Regions from separate parts of the Neorhizobium descurainiae genome, predicted to be linked through region 2. Evidence: predicted binding sites of a transcription regulator. Region 2 holds the regulator's gene; the other holds the start of a gene.

Region 1 (7,571 bases), on a different contig from region 2:
CGCTGGAACTCTACCGCAACAGCTTCTGGGTCCGCCTGTTTCAAGGCGGCGACGAGAAGGCGATGGAGGAATTCGTCGAAGAGGTCCGCCGGACGGCTCCTTTCTTTCCGTTTGTCGGCGCAATCGCGAAAGAGGATATCGAGTGGGAGGGCCATGTCATTCCGAAAGGTCAATGGCTGCTGCTCGACCTCTACGGCACCGTCCACGACGAACGGCTCTTCCCGCGGTCGCAGGATTTCTGGCCGCAGCGGCACCTTTCCTGGCGCCATCAGGACTTCAGCTTCATTCCCCAAGGCGCGGGCGAAACGGCGAGCACGCACCGCTGCCCCGGCGAACAGATCACCGTCGAGATCGTCAAGGAAGCCGCGCGGCTGCTCTCTACCGAAATGTGCTACGACGTGCCCGAACAGGATTTCACGGTGAGGAAGAACCGGATACCGGCCCTGCCGGAAAGCGGTTTCGTGATAACGAACATCCGCAAGCCGGAAATATGAACGGCGGCATGAGCGCATGCCGCCGCTTGTGGCTTGGGAGGAGAGAGCTTGGCGCGGTAAATCAGAGGATCGGCTTGCCGCCGGTCACTGCGATCGTCGTGCCGGAAACGTAGCTCGACAACGGATCGGCGAGCATGACGTAGGTTGTCGCCAGTTCCGCCGGTTGGCCCGGCCGTTTCATCGGCACCTGCTTGCCGAATTCCTTCACCCTGTCTTCCGGCATGGTGGAGGGAATGAGCGGCGTCCAGATCGGCCCGGGCGCGACGGCATTGGCGCGGATGCCCTTCTCGGCCAGAAGCTGCGCCAGTCCGGCCGTGAAATTCTGGATCGCGCCCTTGGTGGTCGCATAGGCCAGCAGCGTCGGGCTCGGCGTGTCGGCGTTGATCGACGCGGTGTTGATGATGGCGCTGCCCGGCTTCATGTGCGGAACGGCGGCCTTGGTGAGATAGAACATCGAATGGATGTTGACCCTGAAAGTCAGCTCCCATTCCTCGTCGCTGATGTCCTCGATCGAGGCGAAGGTCGCCTGGTGGGCCGCATTGTTGACGAGGACGTCGATGCCGCCGAGTTCCTTCACCGCCCTGTCGATGATCGACCGGCAATGGGCGGCCGTCTGGATGTCGCCGGGCACGAGCACCGCCTTGCGGCCCGCCTCTTCCACCAGCCGTTTGGTGTCCTCGGCATCCTCGTCCTCGTCGAGATAGGAGATCAGAAGATCGGCGCCCTCGCGGGCATAGGCGATCGCCACCGCCCGGCCGATGCCGCTGTCGCCGCCGGTGATCACCGCTCTCTTGCCGGCGAGCCGGCCCGAACCGCGGTAGGATTGTTCGCCATGATCCGGTACGGGCTTCATCTGTCCCGTAAAGCCCGGCATCGGCTGCTGCTGTTCGGGAAAGGGCGGTGTCGGGTACTGGGCCATGGGCGCCTCCTGGTCTCGGGGTGGGAAAATCGCTCTCTCCAACTGTCCGCAACGGCGGATGTTCCCGGTCGCAGACGCAACCTGAAAAAGAAAAGGGCGCCTCGGAAGCGCCTTGTTACCGCCTCTTCCAGTCCGCCGATCAGGCGCCGGGCGTCATCGCCCCGTCGCCGCGCCGCAGCCGCTTCAACTGGTTGACGATCCTGAGCGAGCCGGCGGCACGCGCGGCGGAAAAATCCGAGCTCTTCGACAATATCCGCAGCATGTCCTCCGCCTCGTCGGCAGAGATGGTGCCGCGGGCGGCGAGCCCGTCGATCAGCAGAAGCATGGCCCCTTCGACGGCAAGCGACCGCCGGCGCACTTCCATTTCGATTTCATCCGACTGAGGCATCTGAAGCTCCTTCCGCTGTCCCTTGTCGAATGGTTTGGGAAAGGAATTGTTCCTGACCTTTCGACGCGACTTTCGGAAGCTTCCGCCCCTTCGCGGATCAATCGCCGCTCCGGCGATCGCCGGCCGGCGGGTTCGCAGGCCCCTTGTCGAGCCTGCCCTGCTCGGCCTTGTAGAAATACTGGCTGTTGACCAGCCAGCCTTTCAGCGGCCGGAGCGGCAGCACGCAGGTGATGATCAGCACCGGCAGCGAGATCAGGAAATGCACCCAGAACGGCGGCTGGAACATGACCTCGATCCAGACCGCGAACGCCACGCTCGGCACGCAGGCGAAGCAGATGACGAAGAAGGCCGGGCCGTCCGCCGGATCGGCGAAGGAATAGTCGAGGCCGCAGACTTCGCAATTGGGCCGGAGCGTCAAAAAGCCGTTGAAGAGATGCCCCTGGCCGCAGCGCGGGCAGCGGCCGCGGATACCGGTGCTGTAGGGGGAAAGAGGCGCCCAGTTCGCTTCATATGCCATGACGTCTGCCTTTCGTGGACAGGATACGATGTATGGTTCGGCGATACCGCCCAACAGATGCATGGGGCAAGGTGTTCCCTTGACGCGCGTCAAACTGCCTCGCCTGCAACCGCTTAGGCAAGCCGCCGCCGCGGCAGGCGTTGAACCTTTGTCATCGATCTATGACATGGAGTGCGGCGCGCCTAGTGTGCAATCGCGAATCGCTCTTTTTTACGGAATACCCCATGAATCCGGAATTTTCAGGCCTCGGCATCACATATGAGGGTCATCCGACCCGCCTCAAATGGCACCGTCTCCGCCGCAGTTTCAGGGACCCGCTGTTCTCCGCCGCGGTCATGGCGGAAGGCTTCAGGCTCGGCGCCTCCACCGAACTCGACCTGCGCGTCCGCGCCGACGGCGGTTTCGTCGTCCTGCACGACGACATTCTCGAAGGCGAGACCGATGGACGCGGCCTGATCCGCGAGGCTTTCCCGGACGACATCCGCGGCCTGCGCCTTCTCGAAGGCGGCCACCCGCCGATCCTCAGCGAGGACCTGGCATTGATGCTTGAGACCGCCCATCCCGACGCGCTTCTGCAGTTCGACATGAAGGATACGCTCGCCGTCATCGGTTCGCGCGGCCTCGACCATCTTGCGGACTATTTCTCCGGCGCCGGCTCCTCGATCATCGTCAGCGGCACCGATCTCGACCTCATTCTCGCGGTGAAGGAGAAGCTGCCGGACCTCAGGCGCGGCATCGACCCGACCGACAAGCTCGCCGACATCCATGCGGCCGAAGGCTGGAGCGCCGTCGAAAGGGAATTGTCCGCCGATCTGCGCGGCCCGACGGAGGCGGATACGGTCTATCTTTATTGGCCGATGCTGCTCGACGCCGAGAGCGCCGGTCTCGACATGATCGGCCTCTGCCACGATGCCGGCAAGCTCGTCGATGCCTGGACCTTCAACCTCCAGAACCCGGACGCGGGCTTCACCACGGCCGAAGCGCGCGACTTCGCCGCCCTGATGGCGCTGAAGCCGGATCAGATCACTACCGACGAGCCGATCGCCACGGAACGGGCCTGGGCGGCGATCGCCGGCTGACGCCGCTCAGTCGTCTATTCCGAACGGATCGCGATAGACGCGCCGGCTGACCAGTTTCAGGCTGCGGTCGGGCTGGATGATGTAGTTTTCCTCGACCCGCTGGCCGAATTCGTTGCGGAACTGGTGCGGCACGACGCTGCCGACCGGCGCCTTGGTGAGCCGCGTGCGCGGCTGGCCGCCATAGGTGATGCTGCCGGGAATGGGTTCGATCCCCGGTCCGATATCGACGGCGGCGGTCGGGCGGCTGTCGGCGGTGGTGCAGCCGGCAAGCGCGATGGCAAGGCCGGCGACGATCATGGTGGTTCTCATGGGATATCCCTTCCGGTTTCAGCCCTTGCGGCTGGACTCGTTCAATTCCTTGGCTCAGCCGAGGTTCCCTCCCCGGCCGGGCGCACAAATCGTCTATCCAACGCCAAAATATCCGCTACACCTTTAAGCCGCCAGTACAGGAATGGGGAGAATACGTGCCGTGACGAAATCCTATGGAGCCATGTCGATCGCCGGACTTTCCGCGCTGATCCAGACGGGATCGGCCGATCCGGTCGAGGTGACCGAAGCGGTGCTTGCCGGCATCGAGGCCTATCCGGACAAGGCCGTTTTCGTTTCCCTCCTCAAGGACCGCGCGCTTGCCGAAGCGAGGGCCTCGTCGAAACGTCTGAAGGAGGGTCGCTCGCTCGGGGCTCTCGACGGCATTCCGATCGCCTGGAAGGACCTCTTCGATATCGAAGGCCTGCCGACCACGGCGGGCTCCAAGGTGTTGAAGACGGTCGAACCGGCGAAGAAGGACGCGGCGATCGTCGATCTCTTGAAGCAGGCGGGCATGATCGCCGTCGGCCGCACCAATATGAGCGAATTCGCCTTTTCCGGCATCGGCATCAATCCGCATTACGGCACGCCTCACAACCCGAGGGCCAAGGATGCGCCGCGCATTCCGGGCGGCTCCTCCTCCGGCTCGGGCGTCGCGGTGGCCGCCGGTCTGGTGCCTGTCGCCATGGGCACGGACACCGGCGGCTCGATCCGCATTCCCTCGGCGCTGAACGGCATCGTCGGCTACAAGGCGACCCGCGGCCGTTATTCGATGGATGGCGTCTATCCGCTGGCGACCAGCCTCGATTCGCTGGGACCCCTCTGCCGCACCGTTCAGGATGCGGTCTGGATCGACGCGGCGATGCGCGGCCTTGCCGTGCCGCAGACCGCCCGCAAGCCGGTCCGGCCGCTCGACATCGTCGTCCCGACCAACATCGTCTTCGACGGCGCCGAGCCCGGCGTGGTGGCCGCCTTCGAGGCGGCGGTCGGGCGGCTTGAAAAAACGGGCTGCCGGGTAAGCCGCATCGCCATTCCCTCCTTCGACGAACTGCCGAAGCTGATGGCGAAATACGGGCCGCTGGTGACCGCGGAAGCCTTCGCGCTGCATCGCGAGCGTCTGGCGGGGCCCGAGGCGGCCGACATCGATCACCGCGTGGTCGCCCGCACAAGGCTCGGCGAAAGGACCGGCATGGCGGATTACATCGCCATCCTGGAAGCCCGCGCCCGGATGATCGCCGAGACGGAAGCGCTGGTCGGCGACCGCTTCGTCGCCATGCCCTCGGTCGCGCATGTCGCTCCGAAGATCGAGCCGCTTCTTGCCGACGACGACACCTTCTTCGCCATGAACGGCAAGACGCTGCGCAATACCGGCTTCGGCAATTTCCTCGACTGGTGCGGCGTGTCGATCCCCTGCGGCACCGGCGACGCGGAGATGCCGGTCGGCTTCCTGCTCTCGGCCAATGCCGATCGCGACGAAGTGCTGCTGCAGGCGGCGATGGCCTATGAGGAGACTATAAGGGGATGAAGAATGGTAGCGGGAGGCAGAATTGAACTGCCGACCTTGGGGTTATGAATCCCACGCTCTCACCAACTGAGCTATCCCGCCACAGGGATGCGAAACTGTCCGGAAGAGCCCGGTCCGCTTCGGTCGTGCGGCTTATAAGACCCGCGTCACCAAAGTGTCAAGCAGGCTTTTGGCAAATCCGGCGGCAATTTTCGCCGCCGCCGGAAGCATTTGGGTCAGGCCGCGACAGGCGCGGAAAGCAGGGTTTTGAGCGAGGCTTCCGCGTCGGCGGCACGTTCCGACCGGTCGATGAAACCGCCGCCATAGACGCGCGCATCCGGCCCTTCCGCCGAATAGAGCACGCAGGCCTGGCCCGGCGCCACGCCCGCCTCGCCGATCGCCAGATCGACATAGACGCCCTGCTCGTCGCAATGGACGGTCGCCGGCGTCGGCGGACGCGTCGAGCGCACCTTGGCGAAACAGGCGAAACCGTCCCTCGCATCGGCTTCCAGCGAGCCGTCGCCGATCCAGTTGACGTCGCGAAGATAGACGCGATGCGTGTCGAGCGCTTCCTTCGGCCCGACGATCACCCGCCGCGAGCGGGCGTCGAGATAGACGACGTAGAGCGGCTCGCCGGTCGCCACACCCAGGCCCTTCCGCTGGCCGATCGTATAATGGACGATGCCCTCGTGGCGGCCGAGCACGCGGCCGTCCATATGCACGATGTCACCGGCCAGCGCCGCGTTCGGCTTCAGCTTGTTGACGATGTCCGTATACCGGCCCTGCGGCACGAAACAGATGTCCTGGCTGTCGGCCTTTCTGGCGACCACGAGGCCCATGTCCTCGGCAAGCGCCCGCACCTCCGCCTTCGGCATGCCGCCGAGCGGGAAGCGCAGGTAATCGATCTGCTCCTGCGTGGTGGCGAACAGGAACCAGCTCTGGTCGCGGTCGCTGTCGACGGGGCGGAAGAGCGCGCGGCGGCTCGGATTGTCGGGCGAAGGATTCGGCCGCGAACGGATGTAATGGCCGGTCGCCAGCGCATCGGCGCCGAGCTCCTTCGCCGTCGCCAGGAGATCGGCGAACTTGACCGTCTGATTGCAGGCCACACAGGGGATCGGCGTTTCGCCCATGGCATAGGCTTCGGCAAACGGGTTGATCACCGTTTCGCGGAACCGCTTCTCGTAATCGAGCACGTAATGCGGGATGCCGAGCGTTTCGGAAACCCGCCGCGCATCGTCGATGTCCTGGCCGGCGCAGCAGGAGCCGGCGCGGTGCACGGCCGCGCCATGGTCGTAGAGCTGCAGCGTGATGCCGAGAACGTCGTAGCCCTGGCGTTTGAGCAGGCCTGCGACGACGGAGGAATCCACTCCCCCCGACATGGCGACGACAACGCGTGTGTCTTCCGGCCTCTTGTCAAAATCCAGCGTGTTCACGGAACTCTCTCGGTGTCTCAGGCCCGCCGGTGCAATTAATTGCACAAAGGCGAGTATCGGCGCCGGGCGCGGGATCGGCCGCGGTCCAGGCAATTCTTGCCGCATATAGAAAGGATTTGAGGCCGGCGCAAGGCGGACGGGTATTTCAGCGGCTTCGGCATGGTCCCCTCTCGCCCTCGGGATCGTGCTTCGGTTTTCAAAGGGCGGCCGGAAGGCGGATTCCGCCCTTGGCGATCTCGGTTGTTTTTGTTTCGGCCGGGACACGTCGTGTGCCTCGTATTGAATTTTTATATGTGACACGCGACGTGTCCCGTTCGGTCAGTTTTTCCGCGCAACTCCGGTCCCTCTGCGGCGATATGGTCTTATGTCCTTGCGGATGCCATACCGGGTTGTGTGCGACACACGCACGCCCCGCCTTAAGACGGGAGGGGGACCATTTTCTGCGCAGCCCCCGACAACCCGCCTGCATCAACGGCAGACCGCCAGGGCACCAGTCCCGTCTCGCCGGCGATGCCTAACCGGTGTAGCCGAAACGGAACGGGCAAAGCATGGCACGGGTTTGAAGAGCGGGGATGAGAAAGAAGGCAAACCATTGAAAGAATTGAAGCGCAGACGTGGATTCCTCCCCGTTATCAGAGCAGCGCTCGCGCATATGGAATGTCAGGCGGTGCGTGGAGCCCCTCCCCCTTGTGGGGAGGGGTTGGGGAGGGGACTTCATTCCGAGTGAAAACCCCTCCCGCCTGCCGGCCACCCTCCCCACAAGGGGGAGGGTTAAGACCGCCGCACCGCCGACCACCCCATATGCGATAGCTCTGCTCTGATGACGGGGATGAATCCGCCTGCGACAAAACTCAGGAGGACAACGGGGCATTCCGGTCCGCCGCATCTCTATCACGACTGCATCGAGGCATGCCTGGCCGCCACATCCGAG
Region 2 (7,571 bases):
GCGCGGCAGCTCTGGGTCTCGGCGCCTCCAAGATGCAGACGATCTTCCATCACGTCCTGCCGCTTGCCATGCCGGGCATCCTGACCGGCACCATCATCGGGCTCGCCCACGCGCTCGGCGAAACCGCACCGCTGCTTTTGATCGGCATGGTCGCCTTCGTGGCCAACTATCCGACCACGCCGCTCGACCCGTCGACGGCGCTGCCGGTGCAGATCTACATGTGGGCGAACGAAGCCGAGCGCGCGTTCGTCGAGCGTACCTCGGGAGCGATCATCATCCTGCTCCTGTTCCTCATCGTAATGAATGTTGGCGCAATTCTCTTGCGGCGGCGCTTTGAGCGTCGCTGGTAGAAGGAGTAGACACGATGAACATGATGTCAGAAGCAGCAGTTGAAAAGGCGCTGGACCAGAAGATGAGTGATGTTTCGCATAAGATGATCGGGAAGGACGTGTCCGTGTATTACGGCGAGAAGCGCGCGCTTTTCGATGTGAACCTCAACGTCCGTGAAAACACCGTGACGGCTCTTATCGGTCCCTCCGGCTGCGGCAAGTCGACCTTCCTGCGCTGCCTCAACCGCATGAACGACACGATCGAGAACTGCCGCGTCACCGGCAAGATCACCCTCGATACGGACGATATCTACGATCCGCAGATCGACGTCGTCGAGCTGCGCGCCCGCGTCGGCATGGTCTTCCAGAAGCCGAACCCGTTCCCGAAATCGATCTACGAGAACATCGCCTATGGCCCGCGCATCCACGGGCTGGCCAGGAACAAGGCCGACATGGACCAGATCGTCGAGGCCAGCCTTCAGCGCGCCGGCCTTTGGACCGAAGTGAAGGACCGGCTGCTGGAATCCGGCACCGGCCTTTCCGGCGGCCAGCAGCAGCGTCTGTGCATCGCCCGCGCGGTCGCCGTGTCGCCGGAAGTCATCCTGATGGACGAACCCTGTTCGGCGCTCGATCCGATCGCCACCGCCAAGGTCGAGGAACTCATCCACGAACTGCGCGCCAACTACACGATCGTCATCGTGACGCATTCGATGCAGCAGGCCGCCCGCGTGTCCCAGCGCACCGCCATGTTCCATCTCGGCCAGCTGGTCGAGGAGAACGACACGGACAAGATGTTCACCAACCCGGACGACCAGCGTACCCAGGATTACATCATGGGTCGTTTCGGCTGATCAGCCGACTGTGCCGCCTGACACCAATTTCGAGGATTAGAAGATGGCATCGACCCATATCCTGTCGGCCTACGACGATGAACTGAAATATCTGAGCCGCCGCATTTCCGAAATGGGCGGCCTGGCCGAGCAGATGTGCTCGGATGCCGTGCGCGCGCTTGTGAACTCCGACTCTGCGCTCGCCCAGAAGGTCATCTCCGACGACGTGATCCTGGACCACGCCGAGCGCGAGATCCAGGACAAGGCGATCGTCACGATCGCCAAGCGCCAGCCCATGGCGTCCGACCTTCGCGAGATCGTCGGCACCCTTCGCATCGCCGGCGATCTGGAACGCGTCGGCGATCTCGGCAAGAACACCGCCAAGCGGGTCATCGCGGTTCAGGGCACCGGCGTGCCGCGCAAGCTTGCACGCGGCATCGAGCACCTTTCCGATCTCGCGCTCGTGCAGCTCAAGGAAGTGCTCGACGTCTATGCGAGCCGTTCCGCCGAGAAGGCCGAGGCGATCCGCATCCGCGACGAGGAAATCGACGCGATGTACACGTCGCTGTTCCGCGAGCTCCTCACCTACATGATGGAGGATCCGCGCAACATCACCACCTGCACCCATCTCCTGTTCTGCGCCAAGAACATCGAGCGCATCGGCGACCATGCTACCAACATAGCCGAGACGATCTACTACATGACGACGGGTGCCCAGCCGGAAGGCGAGCGTCCCAAGGACGACACGTCGAACACCCTCGGCGCGATCACCGAATGACGGAATGCTGACGGAGCAGAGTGAGAATGCTGCCAAAAATCGCTGTCGTGGAGGATGAGGAAGCGCTGAGCGTGCTTCTTCGCTACAATCTCGAAGCTGAAGGTTACGACGTCGAGACGATCCTGCGTGGGGATGAGGCCGAGATAAGGCTTCAGGAGCGCACGCCGGATCTTCTGATCCTCGACTGGATGCTGCCCGGCGTTTCCGGCATCGAACTTTGCCGGCGTCTGCGCATGCGCCCCGAAACGGAGCGCCTGCCGATCATCATGCTGACCGCCCGCGGCGAAGAGAGCGAGCGCGTCCGTGGCCTGGCCACGGGGGCGGACGACTATGTGGTCAAGCCCTTCTCGACGCCGGAACTGATGGCCCGTGTCAAAGCCATGCTGCGGCGCGCCCGCCCGGAAGTGCTCTCCAGCGTTCTGCGCTGCGGCGACATCGAGCTCGACCGCGAGACCCATCGCGTGCATCGCAAGAGCCGTGAAGTCCGCCTCGGCCCGACGGAATTCCGCCTGCTGGAGTTCCTGATGGCGTCGCCCGGCCGGGTCTTCTCCCGTTCGCAGCTTTTGGATGGCGTCTGGGGCCACGACATCTATGTCGACGAGCGCACCGTCGACGTGCATGTGGGACGCCTGCGCAAGGCGCTGAACTTCTCCAACATGCAGGACGTCATCCGCACCGTCCGTGGGGCCGGTTATTCGATGGAATCCTGACTGCCGAAAGAGGCGCGCGTCAGCGCGCCTCCGCCTCCTGCCATTCCGGCAGCGGAAACAGCCGGTCATAGCCCCAGTTGAAGATGAAGGCATAGAAGACGTAGAAGACGGCAAAAGCCACGTCCATGATCAGCGCTTCCCACAGGCTGATGCCGAGATACCAGGCGACGAACGGCAGAAGCACGATGAGCAGGCCCACCTCGAAAAGGACGGCATGGCCCACGCGTATTGCCGGCGTCTTCTGCGTGCCACCGGTCAGCCGCCGCATCAGATGGTCGAAGCCGAGGTTGTAGAGATAATTCCAGCCGGTCGCGATCGTCGCGCCGCCGATCGCGATGACGCCGATGTCGGAAACCGGCTTGCCGAAGGCAAGCGCCCCGAGCGGCGTGACGATGAGAAGCGCGATGACTTCGAAGCTGATGGCGTGGCGGATACGATCACGTGTCGAGCGCATTTCTTAACCCAAGAATAAAGCCTCGGGTCGTCCCGACATTGTGCCCGGTATGGGGGAGGTCGTCCTCGCCGCAATGAGATAGGTGTTTTCGCGCCGTTCGGCAAGCCTCGGCGCGGCATAGCTGCCATACGCAGGAAAAAAGCGGGCCGGGGCCCGCTTTCAATGCATCGTCCTGCCGTGCTCTTCTCAGGCCCGGGCGGCGGCCCTGCGGCGCTCGTGCACCGGCTGGTAGGCAAGCCGCGTGTGGTAGCCGCAATAGGGCGAGTTGTCCGGGGAGTCGCAGCCGCAGAAGTGAAAATCTTCCTTGAGCGGGTCGCCGACGGGCCACTTGCAGGTGCGCTCGGTGAGCTCGGTCAGGGCGAGGCGACGGGAGATAGGCACCACCACATTGGCGGCCGGACGATATTCCATCTCCTCGAAAGCCTCGACTTCGATCTCTTCCTTGAGAAGGGTCGCGCCGACTGCGCGGGCGACGGTCCGGGTGGCGACACGCGACGCATAGTTCGGAGCCCGGGGCGCCGACGTGGTCCGCTTGGCCGCCGAACGGCCCGTGGCCATGGTGCCGCCGGCCTTTGCCCGGCCCGGCAGGCTGAGGCGGTGCACCTTGCCGATCACGGCATTGCGGCTCACGCCTCCGAGTTGTGCGGCGATCTGGCTGGCGCTCAAGCCTTCCGACCACAATCTTTTGAGTTTTTCGACGCGCTCGTCTGTCCAGTTCATGCCCGTTCTCCGCCTTTGAACGTTGCAGGCATGCAGAATCCTTCCACCTTTGCTGCAGACATCATTCCGCAACACCCACTACATCTATGCTTGAGGTGACTAGTTCCGCCGCATGCAGTCTAGTAATTGACGATTAACCTAGTGTGAGGCTGACTCCGTGGCAAGAGTCGGGAGAATCTGCAGGAATCGATTTCTTGGTTTTCCCCAACTTGCTGTTGGGGAGAGTCATTTTTGTCACATATGCAGGTGCCTGCCTGTTTCTTCGGCAAAGCCGGCTAAGGTGCCGGGCTTTGTTGACATTCGGGCCCTAAACCCCGATAGTGCCCCCGCCGCCCCACTGGGCGGCATTTTTGATTTTTCCGGCCGGTTTGGCCGGTCTTTCGGATTGCCTAGAGGAGTGATGTCGCCATGGCTGAAGCCGCGCTTTTCGACACCTTTGCCCGGGCCCCGTTGCGCTTCGAGCGCGGCGAGGGCGTATGGCTCGTGACGGAAAGCGGCGAGCGATATCTCGATTTCGGATCGGGCGTCGCGGTCAACTCGCTTGGTCATGCCCATCCCCATCTCGTCGAAGCGCTGAAGGCGCAGGCCGAGAAGGTCTGGCACACCTCCAATCTTTATGAGGTGCCGGGCCAGGAGACGCTGTCGCGCCGCCTCGCCGAGAAATCCTTCGCGGACAAGGTGTTCTTCACGAACTCGGGTGCGGAAGCACTGGAATGCGCCATCAAGACGGCCCGCCGCTATCAGTATGTGAAGGGCCATCCGGAGCGGTTCCATATCGTGACCTTCGAAGGCGCCTTCCACGGCCGCACGCTTGCGACCATCGCCGCCGGCGGTCAGGCGAAATATCTGGAAGGCTTCGGGCCGAAGGTCGAAGGGTTCGACCAGGTGCCTTTCGGCGATCTGGAAGCGCTGAAGGCCGTCATCACCGAAAAGACGGCTGCGATCCTCATCGAGCCGATCCAGGGCGAAGGCGGCATCCGTCCGGTTCCGAAGGAATTCCTGCAGGCGCTGCGCAAGATCTGCGATGACAACGGCTTGCTCCTGGTTTTCGATGAAGTGCAGACGGGCGTCGGCCGCACCGGTAAACTCTTCGCCTACGAGTGGTCGGGGGTCACGCCCGATATCATGGCGCTTGCCAAGGGCATCGGCGGCGGTTTCCCGCTCGGCGCCTGCCTGGCGACCGCGGATGCGGCTTCGGGGATGACCGCCGGTACCCATGGCACGACCTATGGCGGCAATCCGCTCGCCGTCGCTGTCGGCAATGCCGTTCTGGACGTGATCCTTGCCGACGGGTTTCTTCAGCATGTCCGCGACGTGGCCCTTGTCTTCCGCCAGGGTCTTGCGGCGCTCAAGGATCGCTTTCCGAATGTCATCGAGGACGTCCGCGGCGAAGGCCTGCTCCTCGGCGTCAAGGCCAAGGTGCCCGCCGGCGATCTCGTCGTCGCCATGCGAAACGAACATCTGCTGGGCGTCCCGGCCGGCGACAATGTGGTGCGCCTCCTGCCGCCGCTCACCGTCACCGCCGAGGAGGCCCGCGAAGGCCTTGCCCGCCTTGAAAAGGCGGCGGAAAAGCTTTCCTCCGCCGAACTGAAGAAATCCGCCTGAGGGGCGAGAAGGGGGCGCCATTCGATGGTTCCCTCTCGATAGGGAACCGTTAGTATGGCCGCACCGAAACATTTTCTCGATCTTTCCGCCATGTCCTCGGAAGACCTGAGGACGATCCTCGACGACGCCAAGACGCGCAAGCAGGCGACCAAGGCTGGCACGGCGGAAAAGCCGCTTGCCGGCAAGATGCTGGCGATGATCTTCGAAAAGCCCTCCACGCGCACCCGCGTCTCCTTCGATGTCGGCATGCGCCAGCTCGGCGGCGAAACGCTCTTCCTCTCCGGCACGGAGATGCAGCTCGGACGCGCCGAAACGATCGGCGATACGGCAAAGGTGCTGTCCCGTTATGTCGATGCGATCATGATCCGCACCACCGATCATGCGCGCCTCATCGAAATGGCCGAACATGCGACGGTGCCGGTCATCAACGGCCTGACGGACGATACGCATCCCTGCCAGATCATGGCCGACCTGATGACCTTCGAGGAGCATCGCGGGCCGGTGAAGGGCAAGACTGTCGCCTGGACCGGCGACGGCAACAACGTGCTGCATTCTTTCGTGGAAGGAGCGGCCCGCTTCGGCTATCGCATGAACATGGCGGTGCCCCTGGGGTCCGAGCCGCACGACAAGTTCCTGAACTGGGCACGCAACAACGGCGGCGATGTCATGCTCTGCCATGATGCCGAGCGCGCGGTGGCCGGTGCCGATCTCGTCGTCACCGATACCTGGGTCTCGATGAACCAGGAGCACAAGGCGCGCGGCCATAACATCTTCCAGCCCTATCAGGTCAACGGAGCGCTGATGAAGCGGGCCGACAAGGATGCGCTCTTCATGCACTGCCTGCCGGCCCATCGGGGCGAGGAGGTGACCGACGAAGTCATCGACGGTCCGCAGTCGGTGGTCTTCGATGAGGCAGAGAACCGTCTCCACGCGCAGAAATCCATTCTTGCGTGGTGCTTCGGCGCGGTCTAGCTCCGCTCACGGCAAGCCTTGATTTTCGTGGAAGCCGGTCCCATCTACCGGCAGTCAACTGCACCGCGCCTTGAGAGGAAGCGGCGCCTCAACGTACATCGTCGACGTCTTTTCCTCCGGCCAACGGTTCCGCTTGGGCCGGCGCTTGTGTAAAAGCTTGAAGGCTCGGCGCGAAGGAGTGAAGTCATGGCGGAAGCGACTGTGGAACTGAACGATCTCGACTTTGCCGGAGACGACCGCGTCGTGCCCTTCCAGGTGGAGGGGCTGGACGTCCGCGGCCGGGCGGTGCAGCTCGGGCCGCTCCTCAATGCCATTCTCGGCCGCCATGAATATCCCGCGCCGGTCGCGCGGCTGCTGGCGGAAGCGGTCGTGCTGACGGCTCTGCTCGGCACGTCGCTGAAGTTCGACGGCAAGTTCACGGTCCAGACCAAGGGCGACGGCCCGGTGGATCTCCTGGTGGCGGATTTCTCGACGCCCGATGCGCTGCGCGCCTACGCGCGTTATGACGAGGAAGCCCTTGCCGCAGCCCTCGAAGAGGGCAGGACCTCGCCTCCCGATCTTCTCGGGCGCGGCGTGCTCGCCTTCACCATCGACCAGGGCCGCGGCATGCAGCCTTATCAGGGCATCGTGCCGCTCGACGGCTCCTCGCTCGAAGAGATCGCCGGCGTCTATTTCCGCCAGTCGGAACAAATCCCGACCAAGGTGCGCCTTGGCGTGGCCGAGCTCTTCGACCGCGATGCCGAAGGCAAGCCGCGCCACAACTGGCGGGCAGGCGGCCTCGTGGCGCAGTTCCTGCCGCAGGCCCCGGAGCGCATGCGCCAGCCGGACCTGCATGGCGGCGATGGCGACGATCGCGAGACGGATCTCAGCGACGACGCCTGGACGGAAGCCCGTTCGCTGGTCGAGACCATCGACACGGACGAACTGACCGATCCGCAAGTTGCGATCGAGCGGCTGCTCTTCCGGCTCTTCCACGAGCGGGGGGTGCGGGTTTACGAGCCGCAGAGGGTGCATGACCGCTGCAGTTGCTCGCGCGAGAAGATCAAGAGCGTGCTGGCCGGCTTCACCGCCGAGGAGATCGAGGCAAGCCAGGAAGACGGCCAGATCGCCGTCACTTGCGAATTCTGCTCGACCACGTATCACTACGCAGCGGCCGAATTCGCCGCAGCGTAG

What was found. The regulator PhoB, encoded in region 2, activates phosphate uptake and scavenging genes when phosphate is short. The targets are predictions, from matches to a motif close to TGTCATNNANCTGTCAT.
Region 1: the regulator PhoB is predicted to act here: its motif matches at 2,468-2,484, upstream of ACMGE0_RS03415 (glycerophosphodiester phosphodiesterase).

Annotation. Positions count from the first base shown of each region.
Region 1 is NZ_JBLFFK010000001.1:718,919-726,489, reverse strand. Features, by position in the region: gene ACMGE0_RS03435 (cytochrome P450) at 1-494, shown strand, start outside; gene ACMGE0_RS03430 (SDR family oxidoreductase) at 556-1,413, opposite strand; gene ACMGE0_RS03425 (hypothetical protein) at 1,553-1,801, opposite strand; gene ACMGE0_RS03420 (DUF983 domain-containing protein) at 1,899-2,318, opposite strand; gene ACMGE0_RS03415 (glycerophosphodiester phosphodiesterase) at 2,543-3,397, shown strand; gene ACMGE0_RS03410 (hypothetical protein) at 3,404-3,706, opposite strand; gene ACMGE0_RS03405 (amidase) at 3,867-5,228, shown strand; tRNA gene ACMGE0_RS03400 (tRNA-Met) at 5,233-5,309, opposite strand; gene mnmA (tRNA 2-thiouridine(34) synthase MnmA) at 5,444-6,640, opposite strand; gene ACMGE0_RS03390 (mechanosensitive ion channel family protein) at 7,532-7,571, opposite strand, start outside.
Region 2 is NZ_JBLFFK010000018.1:110,893-118,463, reverse strand. Features, by position in the region: gene pstA (phosphate ABC transporter permease PstA) at 1-350, shown strand, start outside; gene pstB (phosphate ABC transporter ATP-binding protein PstB) at 365-1,180, shown strand; gene phoU (phosphate signaling complex protein PhoU) at 1,224-1,937, shown strand; gene phoB (phosphate regulon transcriptional regulator PhoB) at 1,964-2,647, shown strand; gene ACMGE0_RS25135 (PACE efflux transporter) at 2,667-3,101, opposite strand; gene ACMGE0_RS25130 (GcrA family cell cycle regulator) at 3,288-3,821, opposite strand; gene ACMGE0_RS25125 (aspartate aminotransferase family protein) at 4,230-5,426, shown strand; gene argF (ornithine carbamoyltransferase) at 5,481-6,398, shown strand; gene ACMGE0_RS25115 (Hsp33 family molecular chaperone) at 6,585-7,571, shown strand.